2 regions of the Serratia sp. NA_112.1 genome follow, and region 1 is predicted to be linked to the other one. Evidence: predicted binding sites of a transcription regulator. Region 1 holds the regulator's gene; the other holds the start of a gene.

Region 1 (7,853 bases):
GTAAAACATACAAAATCGGCCGTGAGGGATCCAACCCTAACTCCGTGACCGGATCTGAAGGGATAACCTTACTTCTTACCAACAGTTTAAGTGGTAAATTCAATAGTTTATAATAAATTTTACGCCAACCTGACATAACAACGTGAAGCCTCTTGTTAGCAATGCGCCGCAAGCATACCAGAAACCGGGTAGCAGATCTGTGGTGTTGGAAAACCGTGAGCCGGGAGAGTTTCCTGGCCTAGACTGTTTAATTATGACTTATCTCTGCTAAAGGCACTCAAAAACATGGCAAACCAAGCAACCGGCCTGACCCGTATTATTAAAGCCGCCGGCTACTCTTATAAAGGCTTTTCCGCTGCCTGGCAGCACGAAGCGGCATTCCGCCAGGAATTGGTGGCGACCGTGCTGGCTATCATACTGGCGATTTGGCTGGACGTAGGTGCGATAGCGCGCATTTTACTGATCGGATCTGTGCTGTTGGTGATGATCGTCGAAATACTCAACAGCGCGATTGAGGCGATTGTCGATCGAGTGGGGACCGAGCATCACGAGCTTTCCGGTCGGGCAAAGGATATGGGCTCGGCGGCGGTCTCACTGGCGATTATTTTGGCGCTGTTCGTCTGGGGTTCGGTGCTGTGGCAGCACTTTGCCTGAGTGGCGGCATTGCATTGCGACCCGTGTCGCTAATCCCTGATTTTTATTCACTCTTCGGTTCCCAAGCTGCAGTTACCTGTATATACTCACAGCAAGACTGTATAAACAAACAGGGGGGCGGAATGAAAGCACTAACTACCAGACAGCAAGAGGTCTATGATCTGATTCGCGATCATATTTCGTCCACTGGCATGCCGCCAACGCGCGCCGAGATCGCCATGCGTCTGGGGTTCCGTTCGCCAAATGCCGCAGAAGAACATCTGAAAGCGCTGGCGCGTAAAGGCGTTATCGAGATTATCTCCGGCGCTTCGCGCGGCATTCGCCTGCTGATGGAAGATGAAGAGGGTTTACCGCTGATTGGCCGTGTCGCCGCCGGTGAGCCGCTGCTGGCGCAACAGCATATCGAAGGGCACTACAAGGTCGATCCTTCCCTGTTCAAACCGAGCGCAGATTTTCTGCTGCGGGTCAACGGCATGTCAATGCGTGACATCGGTATTCTCGACGGCGATCTGCTGGCAGTGCATAAAACTCAGGACGTGCGTAATGGCCAGGTGGTTGTGGCACGCATTGAAGATGAAGTCACGGTCAAACGCCTGAAAAAGCACGGTAACGTGGTTGAGCTGTTGCCGGAAAACAGTGAATTCCAGCCGATTGTGGTCGATCTGCGTCAGCAGAATTTCACCATTGAAGGTCTGGCGGTCGGTGTGATCCGCAATGGCGACTGGGTTTAATCCTCGCGCCTAAACATCGTCCTCTGATTCAAGTCGCCCCAGCTCTGGGGCGATGTCATATCTGATTCACTATATACCCTATAGCTTTCAAGTTGCAGCTAAGCGGCCAACTCGCTCATCCCCAGGCGCTTACTCAGGTAAGTAACTGGGGTGACAAATCTGCCGGGAGCAGATTTGAATGCTGCTCGCAGCGGCCCCAAAGGGGTGTGGCCCATGGACGGGCCACATAACTGAGTGCAGATAACAACACTGCAACTTGAAAGATGACGGGTATACACGGGAACATTTCACTATGCGCCTGTTTTCTGCCTTCACCAGCGATACCGATAAAGCCCTGTGGCGCCTTGCGCTGCCCATGATTTTCTCCAATATCACCGTGCCGCTGCTTGGGCTGGTGGATACCGCAGTGATCGGCCACCTCGACAGCCCTACCTATCTGGGGGGCGTAGCGGTTGGCTCCATGGCGACCAGCTTCCTGTTTATGCTGTTGCTGTTTCTGCGTATGAGTACCACCGGGCTGACCGCACAGGCGTTGGGGGCGCAAAATCCGCAGGGGCTGGCACGAGCCTTTATGCAGCCGTTGCTGCTGGCAGTGTTGGCTGGGGCGGCGATTGTGTTACTGCGCTATCCGCTGATTGAGTTGGCACTAAGAATCGTCGGTGGCGATGGGACGGTGCTGGAACAGGCTCGCTTATTCCTCGAGATCCGTTGGCTGAGTGCCCCGGCGGCACTGGCCAATATGGTTATCCTGGGTTGGTTGCTCGGGGTGCAATATGTGCGCGCACCGGTGATCCTGCTGATTGTCGGCAACCTGTTGAATATCGTATTGGATATCTGGCTGGTGATGGGACTGGGCTGGAACGTGCAGGGGGCCGCTACGGCGACTGCCATTTCTGAATATGCCACGCTGCTGTTGGGATTATGGCTGGCCTGGCGCGTGATGCGCATACGCGGCATTTCTGTGCCGATGCTGCGCCAAGCCTGGCGCGGTAATTTGCGGCGTCTGCTGGCGTTGAATCGCGACATTATGCTGCGTTCATTGCTGCTGCAACTGTGTTTTGCCTCGCTGACCATCTTCGGTGCCCGGCTTGGTGGCGAGGTGGTCGCGGTCAATGCGGTGCTGATGAATTTGCTGACCTTCACCGCTTATGCGCTGGACGGTTTTGCCTACGCGGTAGAGGCGCATTCGGGGCATGCCTATGGAGCCCGTGACGATAGCCAACTGCGCAAAGTATGGCGTGCGGCTTGTCGGCAAGCCTGTCTGGTGGCGTTGGGCTTTGGGCTGCTCTATGCCGTTGCCGGGCCGCAAATTATAGCGGCGTTGACCTCTTTACCAGAACTGCGCGCGCTGGCGAGCCATTATCTGCCGTGGCAGGTAGTGCTGCCATTGGTGGGAGTATGGTGCTATTTGTTGGACGGCATGTTTATTGGGGCCACCCGCGGCGCAGAAATGCGTAACAGCATGGCAGTAGCCGCCGCCGGTTATGGGCTGACGCTGTTTACCTTGCCTGTATTAGGCAACCATGGATTGTGGCTGGCGTTGGCGGTATTTCTTGCGTTACGTGGTCTTGCTCTCGGGTGGATTTGGCATTGCCACAGGGTGCGAGGGACCTGGTTTGCAGCGGATGTGGCGCAATCAAAAATGATTAATCATTAGTTTTATTTATATTTTAATTCATATTAAGTTACATTTTCTTGAGCGAAATTGTTTCCGCTTACTTGCTGTTATTTTGGTGTTTTTACTGTGTTTTATTGTTTTTGTGAATTTTTATCCTGAGTTTTTATTTTTTTCGCTATCTGTAGCTATAGTTAATCATGTGGCTGGCGGAATGAATTGGAACTGACAATCCTTTTATTCAGGTCAATTGACCGAAATAATTACTCAGTTAAGTCCGGCCACAGGCGTTTAAAACTGACTAATCACAGGTAACGGAGAGGTTATGAACAAAGATCAAGCCGACGGTAACTGGAAGCAGTTTAAAGGGAAAGTGAAGGAAAAGTGGGGCAAGCTGACCGATGACGATCTGACGGTCATTGAAGGGAAACGTGAACAGCTTGTCGGTAAAATTCAGGAACGTTACGGCTACCAGAAAGAGGCGGCCGAGAAAGAAGTTAAATCCTGGGAAGACCACAACAAGTATCGTTGGTAGCGCGCTGGGCCGCAGCGGATTGCGGCCACAAGCTACCTTTTAAAGGTCCGGCGTTTTTATCCCCTTGACGCTAAACCTGCAGGTACAAGGAAGTACCTGAAAACCCAACCTATTTCTTCTTGATGGCGATGCTGTGATCGTGTTCGCCGCAGTCATGCTTGCTGTCACAGGCTTCTACCTCAACGCACCCCGCACACAGGCCATGCGCCTCCACCACGTTATGGCGCAGAACAAAACCAGACTCCTTCGCCAGTTTCTGCAGTGTCTCTTCGACCCCTTCGGTAGTGCGTTCGGTCACCTGACCACAGCGATCGCAGATAAACAACGCGGAAGTATGCGTCGGCTGTTCGAAGTGATGGCACAGCACGTAGCTGTTGGCTGACTCCACCCGGTGAATAAAGCCTTGTTCCAGCAGGAAATCCAGTGCTCGGTACACCGTCGGTGGTTTGGCCTGAGGTTCGGCGACGCGCAGCAGATCCAGCAGATCGTAAGCGCTGATGGCACCGGGCTGCTGTGCCATCAGGCGTAACACTTCCAGCCGCTGCGGTGTCAGACGCACATTGCGTTGCTGACAGAGTTGTTCAGCCTGCGCCAGCAGCTTTTCCTGGGTGCTTGAGTTCATGGCAAATTTCCCGGTACGTAAAAAAGCCGATTTTACCATGCTTCAGTCAAATCGCCGAGAGTCGGCCCCTTTTCCTCTGATATGGCGCACTAATCGACTGGTTTGCCGTCTGCCGTCCGTCACTAGCGTGACGATGTTCACACTTCGGGAGCCGGAGGCAGTGGATCCTCAGCCGGCAAGTGAGCGTTGAAAGCGCTCTGCCAACGCGGCCATTTCCGGCGCAGGATTATGCCCAATCAGCATAAAACCATGACGGCCATCGGCCCAGTAGACCACGTTCATCCCCTGGCGACGCTCGCTTAATAGGCGCGATCGCCTGCGATGCCGAGTGCCAGAAAACCAACGGCGGCGGCGATCAGGCTACGCCGACTGTCACCGCCCATCGCCAGGGCCGCACCGGAGAACAGCAGAGAACCGGCAATGACTGGCAGCAGGCGTTTAACGAAACTGTTCATGGTTGTTTCCTCATTGATAAAGGTGCACAACTGCACCCGTGTTGAGAGAACACCTGACCACGCTTTTTTATTCGTTTTTTCGAGGACTTTTTTAACCGGGCGGTACAGTGGTTTTCCCAACGCTGTCGATTGTCGTTATAATAGGCGTTTGCGGCAGTACGCCGTTCGTTGAAACCAGACAGAATCAGGTAGCCAGTAACCCAGCATGACGACAGACAACAACGCTTCAAAATACGCCGCCAATCGTTTCTCCATCGCGCCGATGCTCGACTGGACCGATCGTCATTGCCGTTACTTCCACCGCCTGCTGACCAAAGACACGCTGCTGTACACCGAAATGGTGACTACCGGCGCGATTATCCACGGCAAGGGCGACTATCTGGCCTACAGCGAAGAAGAACATCCGGTGGCGCTGCAATTGGGCGGCAGCGATCCAGCTGCGTTGGCGCACTGTGCCAAATTGGCTGAGCAGCGCGGCTACGACGAGATTAATCTTAACGTCGGTTGTCCGTCAGATCGGGTGCAGAACGGCATGTTCGGTGCCTGTCTGATGGGGCAGGCAACGCTGGTTGCCGACTGCATCAAGGCGATGCGTGACGTGGTGTCGATCCCGGTGACGGTGAAAACCCGTATCGGCATTGACGACCAGGACAGCTATGAGTTTCTGTGTGATTTTATCGCCACCGTTGCTGGCCGCGGCGAGTGCGATATGTTTACTATTCATGCGCGCAAAGCCTGGCTGTCGGGCCTGAGCCCGAAAGAGAACCGCGAAGTGCCACCGCTGGATTATCCGCGTGTCTATCAGCTAAAACGTGATTTCCCAGAACTGACTCTTGCCATTAATGGCGGGGTGAAAACTTTGGAAGAGGCGAAGCAGCATCTGCAGCATCTGGACGGCGTAATGATGGGGCGTGAAGCCTATCAGAACCCGGGAATTCTGGCGCGGGTCGACAGTGAACTGTTTGGTCGCCAGACTGAGGTGATGGACAGCGTGGCGATTATTGAGGCGCTGTATCCTTACATCGAACGCGAACTGTCGAACGGTACCTATTTGGGCCATATTACCCGCCATATTCTGGGCCTGTTCCAGGGCGTGCCGGGGGCGCGTCAGTGGCGCCGTCACCTGAGCGAAAATGCCCATAAGCCAGGGGCCGATACGCGCGTGGTTGAACAAGCACTGGATTTAGTGCGCTTACCGCGTACCGAAATGGCGTAATCGACATAAATATCTGACTAAAAGTTAGCGTTTTTGACCAGGCATGTCGCATTATGTGATGTGCCTTTTTTTTAATTTCAATCAGTTAGTTTCAACGCCGGTCTGGCACGCTTCTTGTAATAGCTCAGCAGATACTTTGTTTTGCGAAGGAGCAAAATCATGTTGGAACTTTTCTTTCTGGTCGGTTTTGTTGTGATGCTGATGGTGACCGGGATTTCGCTGCTGGGCGTATTCGCCGCGATAGTGGTGGCGGCGGCGTTTATGTTACTCGGTGGGCTGTTTGCGATGGTGATTAAGCTGTTGCCGTGGTTGATTCTGGCTGTGGTAGCTGTCTGGATTTACCGTTCGATGCAGAAACCACAAATACGCCGCTACTGATTTTTTGTTGAATAATCAGTCGGTCACACTGAAATCTACGCAACAGACTTGTGCTGAATGCGGCAGCGATCACAGCTTGGTGCTTTAAATGCTAATACGGCGCATTAGCCATGTTTTTTACGTTTCTGGGCTGTTAGGATATTTGCCGATACAGCGATGCGACCGATTTCATCACCGCAAGAGACATTGACCTAATACGAGTGTTGCTCAAGCAACCCGCTGTCTCGGGCGGACTCTGCTCTACCCCTACAAACGCAGTAATAGAAAGGGCTCCTTATGGGGCCCTTTGCTTTTGCCGGTGATCAGGGGATCAGCAAGCTTGAACCGCTGGTGTTACGGCTTTCCAGCACCTGATGCGCGCGCTGAGCATCGGCCAACGCAAACTTTTGCTCTTCCTTCACATCGACTTTGATTGCCCCGCTGCCGATCAATGAAAACAGCTCATTGCTGGCATACTGCAGTTCAGCACGGTTGGTAATGTAGCCGTTAAGCGAAGGGCGGGTGACGTACAGCGAGCCTTTTTGGTTCAACAACGCCAGATCAACCCCGGTGACCGGGCCGGAGGCATTGCCGAAACTCACCATTAGCCCACGGCGTTTCAGGCTGTTAAGCGAGGCTTGCCAGGTACTTTGGCCTACCGAGTCGTAAACGACGCCGACTTTCTCGCCCTGGGTCAGTTCAGACACGCGCTGGGCGATATCTTCCTTATGGTAATTGATGGTTGCCCATGCGCCGGCGTGCTTCGCCAGCTCGGCTTTTTCGTCGGAGCCAACGCTACCGATAAGTTTTGCCCCAAGCGCTTTAGCCCACTGGCAGGCAATCAGCCCGACACCGCCCGCGGCGGCATGGAACAGGAACACTTCACCCGGTTGCACCTCATGGGTTTGGCGCAGTAAATAATGCACCGTCAACCCTTTCAGGAAAGAGGCCGCGCCTTGCTCAAAGCTCAGGTTATGCGGCAGCAATGCTACCTTTTCCTGCGAAACATTGTGCACTTCGCTGTAGGCTCCCAGTGTCGACTGGGCATACACCACCCGGTCACCTGGTTTTAGCACGCTGACACCGGCACCGACCTTGGTGACCACCCCGGCAGCCTCGGTGCCCAACCCGCTCGGCAGCCTAGCGGGCGGGTACAGACCGCTACGTACGTAGGTGTCGATATAGTTGATGCCGATCGCCTTGTTCTCGATCTGCACCTCACCGGCTGCCGGGTCTACGGGGGTAAAATCAACGTATTGCAAGACTTCCGGGCCGCCGGTGGCGGAGAATTGAATGCGCTTTGCCATTTCATTACCTCGAGTGGGGGTCTGATTTCACCCTACGCGTTTTAGCATCGGCGATCCAGTTTGCCCTGGGACGGATTGATACTTTTTGCATCTGTTATGCGCAGGAATCACAGCTAAAAATCACGTATACTCTCGCGTCAGGATCCTCCATTCGCCACCGGATAAAGAATACGTTTCATGGCAGGAAAAAAACCAACCAACAGAACAAACGCAGACGAAGCCAAAGAGCGCCCAAGAGACCGCCAGATGGAAGGGCTGAAGATGCCGCCACATTCGCTGGAGGCGGAGCAGTCCGTGTTGGGCGGTTTGATGTTGGATAACGAACGTTGGGACAACGTGTCCGAACGCGTAGTCTCCAACG
Region 2 (7,853 bases), on a different contig from region 1:
GGCGGCGACGGATAAACCGGCGCGGTGGGCTCAAACTGACCGAAAGGCACATCATCTTCACGCTCGCTTTGCAGCTCAATACGTTCTTCCAACTGTGGCGACAGGGTAAACAGTGGCTCAACCGGGCCATCATCAACCAAATCATCCATCGGCGAGAAGCCAAATGCATTGCGGGTATCTACCGGCGTAGTTGGCGCCACCGATGGAGCCTCTGGCTGACCATAACGCTGGCTTTGCTGGTCGGCAAACGCCTGACGCAGCGCGGCTTCCTGCAGAACAGCTTCATCATCCAGATTATCCGACTCGGACTCCCCGCCGTAACGCTGGCTTTGCTGCTCGGCAAACGCCTGACGCAGCGCGGCTTCCTGCAGAGCAGCTTCATCATCTTGCGAAAGATTTTCAGCCTGTTGCAATGGCTCGTCGTCCCCCCGGGTGCGCTGTTCCTGTTCGGCCATACGCTGCGAAGGCAGCTTGATGCCGTAGGAAGCCAGTTCACGCCGGGTCGGAATGCGCACCGGGTTCGGGCGCGGCAATTCAGGGCCGAGGCCTTGTTTCACCTGTGAATTCGCGTCACTGGTGGCGCTAAAGGCCGGCATAAAGGTATTGGCGGCAACAGCACCGGCAATTGCCGTCGCTGCGGCAGGTGCCTGAGGTTTCGCGCTGCCAAAGGGTGAAACGGCAGGCTCGGCGGCACTGAAACCGGCCGGAGCAGTGACATCCACGTGCTCACGTTGGGCGGCAGAGAAATCAAATGGAGAATGCTCGTGCGACGGCGATGCGGCCGGAGCATCCCAATTCCCCATACGCGGCTCGTCGTCGTCCTGGTAAGGATCAATCGGACGTGTCGTCTTAGGCGTTGGTGTCTCTTCAGGGATCTCAAACGAATACAGCGGCGGCGCAGTGTTTTCCGCTACCGCGGTCATCGGATGCTGGTTCACCGAAGCCGGAGCCGGGGGGGCCGCAGTGACCGACGAGGCCTGGGCCACAACAGGTGCCGCTGTGGCCGGTACACTGGTTGGCGCTGGCGCAACAGGTGTGATATTCGCATCATCGTCATCATTAGCCCGCAGGCCGCTGAGCAACGGATCTTCGGCATCTTCCGCCGCCATTTTGGCGGTTTCCGTGACCGAAGGCGCAGAGAACAATACGTCATCTTCCGCTGCATTGGCCGCCGTCGTCGTGGCAGCTACCGCAAGCGCGGCTTCCTTGTCTGCAGACTCGGGCTGCTCTTCGACGTAGCGGTCGTCATCGTCGTAATAACGGTCTTCACGGCGTGAACGGTTGGTCATAAAGGTCACCGTCCCCAGCACCACGCCGCCGATACGCTCGGCGATCACCAGCCAGGACCAGCCGGTAAACAACGTCAGCCCTGCAGCCCAAACGCATAGCAGCCCCAGGGTGGCGCCAATACCGTTGAACCACGGCAACATGGCGTTGCTCAGCAAACTGCCGATCACACCGCCGGATGCGAAGTAATAGAGATCGTCGACATTCAATGCCGCCAGGCCACATGAAGTGAGTACCAGCGCCAACGTGCCGATCAGGCGCAGTGAAAGCGCAAAATAGTCGATGTATTCGCCGCCGCCGCGCTGGCGATAAGCGGCCCAGCACAACACCAGCATGATCGGCGGTATCGCATAGGCGAGTACCCCGAAGGTGAAGAACAATGTGTCGGCCATCCAGGCCCCGACGCCACCGCCCAGGTTATGAATAGGCTCATGCCACGCGGTCTGCGACCAGCTCGGATCAGACGGATTGAAACTGACCAAGGCAGCCATGAGGTAAATGGCAAAAATGGCTACCACAATCAACACAGCTTCAAGCAAACGGCGGCCGCTACTGAGTTTTCTCAAGGTAACTTCTTTATCTTCTGTATATTCCTGGCTCAAGAAAGGCTCTCCAGGTTCCTGTTAGCTGACATAGCAACAGCGCCGAGAAGCTTCCCCGGCGCCGAAACTGTATGAATAAACAGGAGTGTAACCAATTTAATCAGGTTTTGCACCTGCACCCTACCGTGTTTTGATAACCAGACGGTTACTCTGTTTCACTTCTTCCATTACCACGTACGTACGGGTGTCGTTAACCCCCGGTAGACGCAGCAAGGTTTCACCAAGCAACTTACGGTAAGCCGACATATCCGGCACGCGGGTTTTCAACAGATAGTCGAAATCACCGGACACCAGATGACACTCCTGAATTTCTTCAAGTTTCTGTACTGCCGAGTTGAATTGCTCAAACACATCCGGCGCACCGCGGTTCAACGTGATTTCTACGAAGACCAGCAGGGACGCATCCAGATAATGCGGATTGAGCAAAGCGGTATAACCATGAATAAAACCCTGGCGCTCAAGGCGGCGCACACGTTCTAAACATGGGGTTGGGGATAACCCCACGCGCTTGGAAAGCTCAACGTTCGAAATACGCCCATCCTTCTGCAGTTCGTTCAGGATATTGCGGTCGATACGGTCGAGATCTTTACCCGGGCGTTTCTTATTGTCTGCCATTATTATTGTCTCTCTTATTTTCTTCCCTGCACTTGCCACACCCTAACCAACGTCAATGTGTAAGGGTTCGTTCCAAGCGAAGACCCGATGCCTGTTTATGCTTCACTACCATCATCTCCCCTGGTGCAGCCTGTCTGTCAAATCCTGCACCGGGTTTTTAAATGATGTTATTTGCAAGAAGAATTCCCCTGCTTGCACGCTGTCCCCTCACCTGCCGCACGAACCTTCAGCAACGGCGCAAAATTCTGCACCAACGCTGTAAATACGTACGATTTACTGTAGGGACAGGGATAATTTCTTCTTCCTATGATGTTTTCGCAAATGCGCAGCGGATTGTCAAAGTAAAAGAAGCAAAATCAGAAGAACGTACCGTCATGAAAAGTTAGCACCCCGTTTTTAGTTATGAATCGCTGGCTTGAAAAGCCCACAGTCAATGCGCTTAAACCCGCTAAATGGGCTGTTTCCGGTCAATGGAGTAAAGAGCGGAGATGAGTGATTTCCATAAGTTAAATTGCTGCGCTTTACGCTCTCTTTAGCGGCAATTTAATAATTAATAGGTAATGGCTATCAAACAAATCGTTAACAACATCCCCTGGCGCTTTTTTTAATGCTGCATTTTCCCTACAATCGGATCCATTGTCCGCCATTGTGGGAAAAGAGGATATTCATGGGCACGGCTAAACACAGCAAATTATTGATCCTGGGCTCCGGCCCGGCGGGCTATACCGCCGCAGTTTACGCAGCGCGCGCCAACCTGAACCCGGTGTTAATTACCGGTATGGAGCAAGGGGGTCAGTTGACCACCACCACCGAAGTGGAAAACTGGCCGGGTGATGCCGAAGGCCTGACCGGCCCGGCGCTGATGGAGCGTATGCGCGAGCATGCTGAAAAATTCCAGACCGAGATTGTGTTTGATCACATCAACAGCGTTGACCTGCAGAACCGTCCGTTCCGCCTGTTTGGCGACAGCGGCGAATACACCTGTGATGCACTGATTATCGCCACTGGCGCCTCGGCCCGTTACCTTGGTCTGCCTACCGAAGAAGCTTTCAAAGGCAAAGGCGTGTCTGCCTGTGCCACCTGTGACGGTTTCTTCTACCGTAATCAGAAAGTCGCGGTGGTCGGTGGTGGCAACACTGCCGTGGAAGAAGCACTGTATTTGTCCAACATCGCCGCCGAAGTTCACCTGATTCACCGCCGTGACAGCTTCCGTTCCGAGAAGATCCTGATCAACCGGCTGATGGAGAAAGTGAAAAACGGCAATATCGTGCTGCACACCGACCATACTCTGGATGAAGTGCTGGGCGATCAAATGGGCGTGACCGGCGTACGTATCCGTAGCACCAAAGCGGAAAACCAAACGCAGGAACTGGAACTGGCCGGCGTGTTTATCGCTATCGGCCACAGCCCGAACACCAGTATTTTCGGTGGTCAGCTGGAGCTTGAGAACGGCTACATCAAGGTGCAGTCCGGCATTCACGGCAATGCCACCCAGACCACCATTCCGGGCGTATTCGCCGCCGGCGACGTGATGGACCACATCTACCGCCAGGCGATCACCTCTGCCGGGACCGGTTGTATGGCGGCATTGGACGCTGAACGTTATCTGGACGGCATCGCTGGCGCAGAAGTGCTGTAACCACACACTGTCATTTTGAAAAGCGGCTATCACAGCCGCTTTTTTTGTTCCTGCAAGTTAAGTCGGACGGTGATTCGATGCACAATCTTCTCCACTGGCGTTTATTGGTTGCGGTAGCCGACAGAGGTAAAATCACCCAAGCGGCAAGCCAATGCGGCATGACCCAATCCGCCGCCAGTCAGGCCATCGCTCAGTTGGAAGAGCAACTGCAAACTCTGCTACTGGTTCGCCTGCCGCACAGCGTTGCACTTACCCAGAGTGGTGAACAAATTGTCATTCACGCTCGCGCCATGCTGGTCGGGCTGGATGCTATCCAACACTACGCGCAGCAGGCAAAAAGCGCGCACGCCGGCAAGATACGCCTGGCCAGTTTCCCCTCCGCATTCTCCCTGTTACTGCCGCCGTTATTACGTAAATTCCGCCGTCGCTATCCCGCGATAGAACTAATTCAGTTGGAAGGTACCGACTTGGAAGTAGAAAACTGGCTGGCGCTGGAAACCGCCGACGTCGGTGTAGTGTTGAACCCAAATCGAGAACGGCAAAGCTCCCCATTGGGCCAGGATCCGTGGCTGGCAGTGACCGCCAGTCATCATCCCCTGGCCAGGGGGCGACAACCGGTGGCGTTCAGCACACTGGTCAAACAGCCGTTTGTGCTGGCAACCGGCGGCTGCTATTTTAATGCGCAACTCTTGGCACAGCAGGCCGGGTTGGCGTTAACCGATGTACGCGTGACCGTCAGTGACTGGAACACCGCGCTGACGCTGGTACGGGAAGACACCGGTGTGTCGTTGATACCAGCCTCGGTGATACCGGCCGGTATCTCGGGTATTTGCGCATTGCCTTTGGCTACACCGCTTTATCGTCATTTTGGTCTGGTCTGTTCGTTTGGCGGCGCAGCTTCAGCGCCGGTACAGACCCTGCTGCAATATTTGCAACAGCACCTGCCCGTCAGTAGCTGAGCTGATAACAGGTTTCTGATATTTTAATTTTTCAGTTGGCAGCACCAACGGCATTCTGGCGAGCAAGCGATTTCGCTTCTTAGCCAGGAACTGCCATGAAACTCTACTTTGCCCCCGATACCTGTTCACTCTCTCCACATATCGTTTTACGAGAATTGGGGTTGCCGTTCGAACTGATCCGGGTCAATAACCGCACCAAACGCGGCGCCGACGGCCGGGACTTTTATCAGGTGAATCCCAAAGGCTACGTCGCCGCCCTGATGCTGGACGACGAACGGGTGATTACCGAAGGGACTGCCATAGTGCAATATTTGGCAGATCTGCGCCCCGACGCCGCACTGGCCCCTCCAGCCGCGTCTTTCGAACGGGTACGTCTACAGGAATGGCTGAACTTCATTACCAGCGAGATCCACGCCGGCTCCAGTCCTTTGTTCAACCCGGCGCTGCCGGAAGAGGTCAAAACGCTGTTTCGCGACAAGCTGCGTCGCCGCCTCAATTACCTTGCACAGGCGCTGGACGAACAACCTTTCCTACTGGGTGAATGCTTTAGCGTAGCGGATGCCTATTTATTTACCGTGCTGCGTTGGATGGCCCAGTTTTCCATCGAACTGAAAGACTGGCCATCGTTAACCCGATATAGGGCTCAGATCGCCCAACGCGAATCGGTCCAGGCCGCCCTGGCCGCGGAAGCCGCGAGTCAGGAGGTGAAATAACCCGGCGGCCGCCGTCTGTTATAGCGATATTTGACCGCTTTATTATTTTCAGTCTGCCGGGTGAAGAGGTAACATTGGCCTTCACTTGTTCGCTTCAGGTTGGGGCAAACACTTTTTTTAACAGTACGTTAACCTTGTCTGTAACAACAGGCGCCGGCGACGCAGACTCATATCTGATGAAAAAAACCAGACAGCAACAGTTAACCCGTTGGCTCAAAACTCAGAGCACCCTGGCGCAGCGTTGGTTGCGCCTTTCCATGTTGTTGGGGCTGATAAGCGGCGTTTTGATCGTCGCACAGGCATGGCTGTTGGCCGCCCTGCTCCACGCCCTGATTATCGAACACGCCCCGCGTGAACAACTGATCCCCTCGTTTATCTGGCTGGCTGCCACTTTCGCACTACGGGCGGTGTTGAGTTGGCTACGTGAGCGCGTCGGTTTTATCTGCGGACAGGTGATCCGCCAGCGTATGCGTCAACAGGTGCTGGATAAACTGCAACAGCTCGGCCCGGCCTGGATCCAGGGCAAGCCGGCAGGCAGTTGGGCCAGCATCATCGTCGAACAAATCGAAGATATGCAGGATTACTACTCCCGCTATCTGCCGCAGATGTACCTGGCGGTGTTTATCCCGGTGCTGATCCTGATTACCGTATTCCCAATCAACTGGGCTGCCGGTCTGATCCTGTTGACCACCGCGCCGCTGATCCCGATGTTTATGGCGCTGGTCGGTATGGGTGCCGCCGATGCCAACCGTCGTAACTTCGTGGCCCTGGCACGGTTGAGCGGTAATTTTCTCGACCGCCTGCGCGGGCTGGATACGCTGCGCCTGTTCAACCGGGCTGAAGCAGAAACCGCGCAGATCGCCAAATCGTCCGAGGACTTCCGCAGCCGCACCATGGAAGTGCTGCGGTTGGCATTCCTGTCCTCGGCAGTATTGGAGTTCTTTGCCTCTATCTCCATCGCCGTGGTGGCGGTCTATTTCGGTTTTTCCTTCCTTGGCGAACTTAATTTTGGCAGCTACGGCACCGGCGTCACGCTGTTTGCCGGTTTCCTGGCGCTGATCCTGGCTCCGGAGTTCTTCCAACCCCTGCGTGACCTGGGGGCTTTCTACCATGCCAAGGCGCAAGCGGTGGGCGCTGCTGAAACGCTGGAAACCTTCCTCAGTGCCGAAGGTGAGCAAATGGGCAGCGGCACGCAAATGCTGGGTACCGATGTGCCGCTGGAACTGCAGGCGCAGAATTTGGAGATACTGTCACCAAATGGCGCGCTGCTGGCCGGCCCACTGAGTTTCACCCTGCCGGCGAACCAGCGTATTGCCCTGGTCGGGTTAAGCGGTGCCGGTAAAAGCTCGTTGCTGAATCTGCTGCTCGGCTTTCTGCCCTATCGCGGTTCATTAACCGTCAATGGAACCGAACTGCGCGAGTTGGCGGCCGAAGGCTGGCGTCAGCAGCTTGGCTGGGTAGGTCAAAACCCGCACCTGCCGGCTCAGACGCTGCGGGCCAATATTCTGCTGGGGAACCCACAGGCCAGCGAAGCCCAGTTGCAACAGGCGGTGGAGCAAGCCTACGTCGGCGAGATCCTGCCGCATCTGCCGCAGGGATTAGAGACTGAAGTGGGCGATAACGCCGCCCGCTTATCCGTCGGCCAGGCTCAACGCGTAGCCGTAGCCAGGGCGCTGATCAGTCCGCGCCGTTTACTGCTGCTCGATGAACCGGCCGCCAGTCTTGACGCCCACAGTGAACGCCGGGTGATGCAGGCGCTGAATGTCGCCTCACACCAGCAAACCACCCTGCTGGTCACCCACCAGTTGGAAGATACCGAAGATTACGACCAGATTTGGGTGATGGAAGGTGGGCAGATCGTTCAGCAAGGTGATTACGCCACGCTGAGTGCTCAGCCGGGCCTGTTTGCCAATCTGATCGCACACCGCAGCGGGGATCTCTAATCATGCGCGTTTTGCTGCCATTTCTGGCGCTATACCGTCGTCACAGCCTGCTGATTTGTTTAGGCATCGTACTGGCCATCGTCACTCTGCTGGCC

Evidence for each region. Region 1 encodes LexA, which represses DNA repair genes until DNA is damaged. Its sites were predicted from a motif close to TNCTGTATGTACATACAGNA; they were not measured.
Region 2: the regulator LexA is predicted to act here: its motif matches at 1,955-1,974, upstream of ACUTQ5_RS03895 (DNA translocase FtsK 4TM domain-containing protein).

What each region holds. Positions count from the first base shown of each region.
Region 1 is NZ_JBQZFO010000008.1:175,949-183,801, reverse strand. Features, by position in the region: gene plsB (glycerol-3-phosphate 1-O-acyltransferase PlsB) at 1-136, opposite strand, end outside; gene ACUTQ5_RS16635 (diacylglycerol kinase) at 286-654, shown strand; gene lexA (transcriptional repressor LexA) at 777-1,385, shown strand; gene dinF (MATE family efflux transporter DinF) at 1,678-3,042, shown strand; gene ACUTQ5_RS16620 (CsbD family protein) at 3,326-3,535, shown strand; gene zur (zinc uptake transcriptional repressor Zur) at 3,645-4,157, opposite strand; gene ACUTQ5_RS16610 (hypothetical protein) at 4,457-4,612, opposite strand; gene dusA (tRNA dihydrouridine(20/20a) synthase DusA) at 4,818-5,828, shown strand; gene pspG (envelope stress response protein PspG) at 5,988-6,206, shown strand; gene ACUTQ5_RS16595 (quinone oxidoreductase) at 6,509-7,492, opposite strand; gene dnaB (replicative DNA helicase) at 7,670-7,853, shown strand, end outside.
Region 2 is NZ_JBQZFO010000001.1:793,604-801,456, reverse strand. Features, by position in the region: gene ACUTQ5_RS03895 (DNA translocase FtsK 4TM domain-containing protein) at 1-1,889, opposite strand, end outside; gene lrp (leucine-responsive transcriptional regulator Lrp) at 2,010-2,504, opposite strand; gene trxB (thioredoxin-disulfide reductase) at 3,172-4,143, shown strand; gene ACUTQ5_RS03880 (LysR family transcriptional regulator) at 4,221-5,102, shown strand; gene gstA (glutathione transferase GstA) at 5,198-5,815, shown strand; gene cydD (heme ABC transporter permease/ATP-binding protein CydD) at 5,992-7,758, shown strand; gene cydC (heme ABC transporter ATP-binding protein/permease CydC) at 7,761-7,853, shown strand, end outside.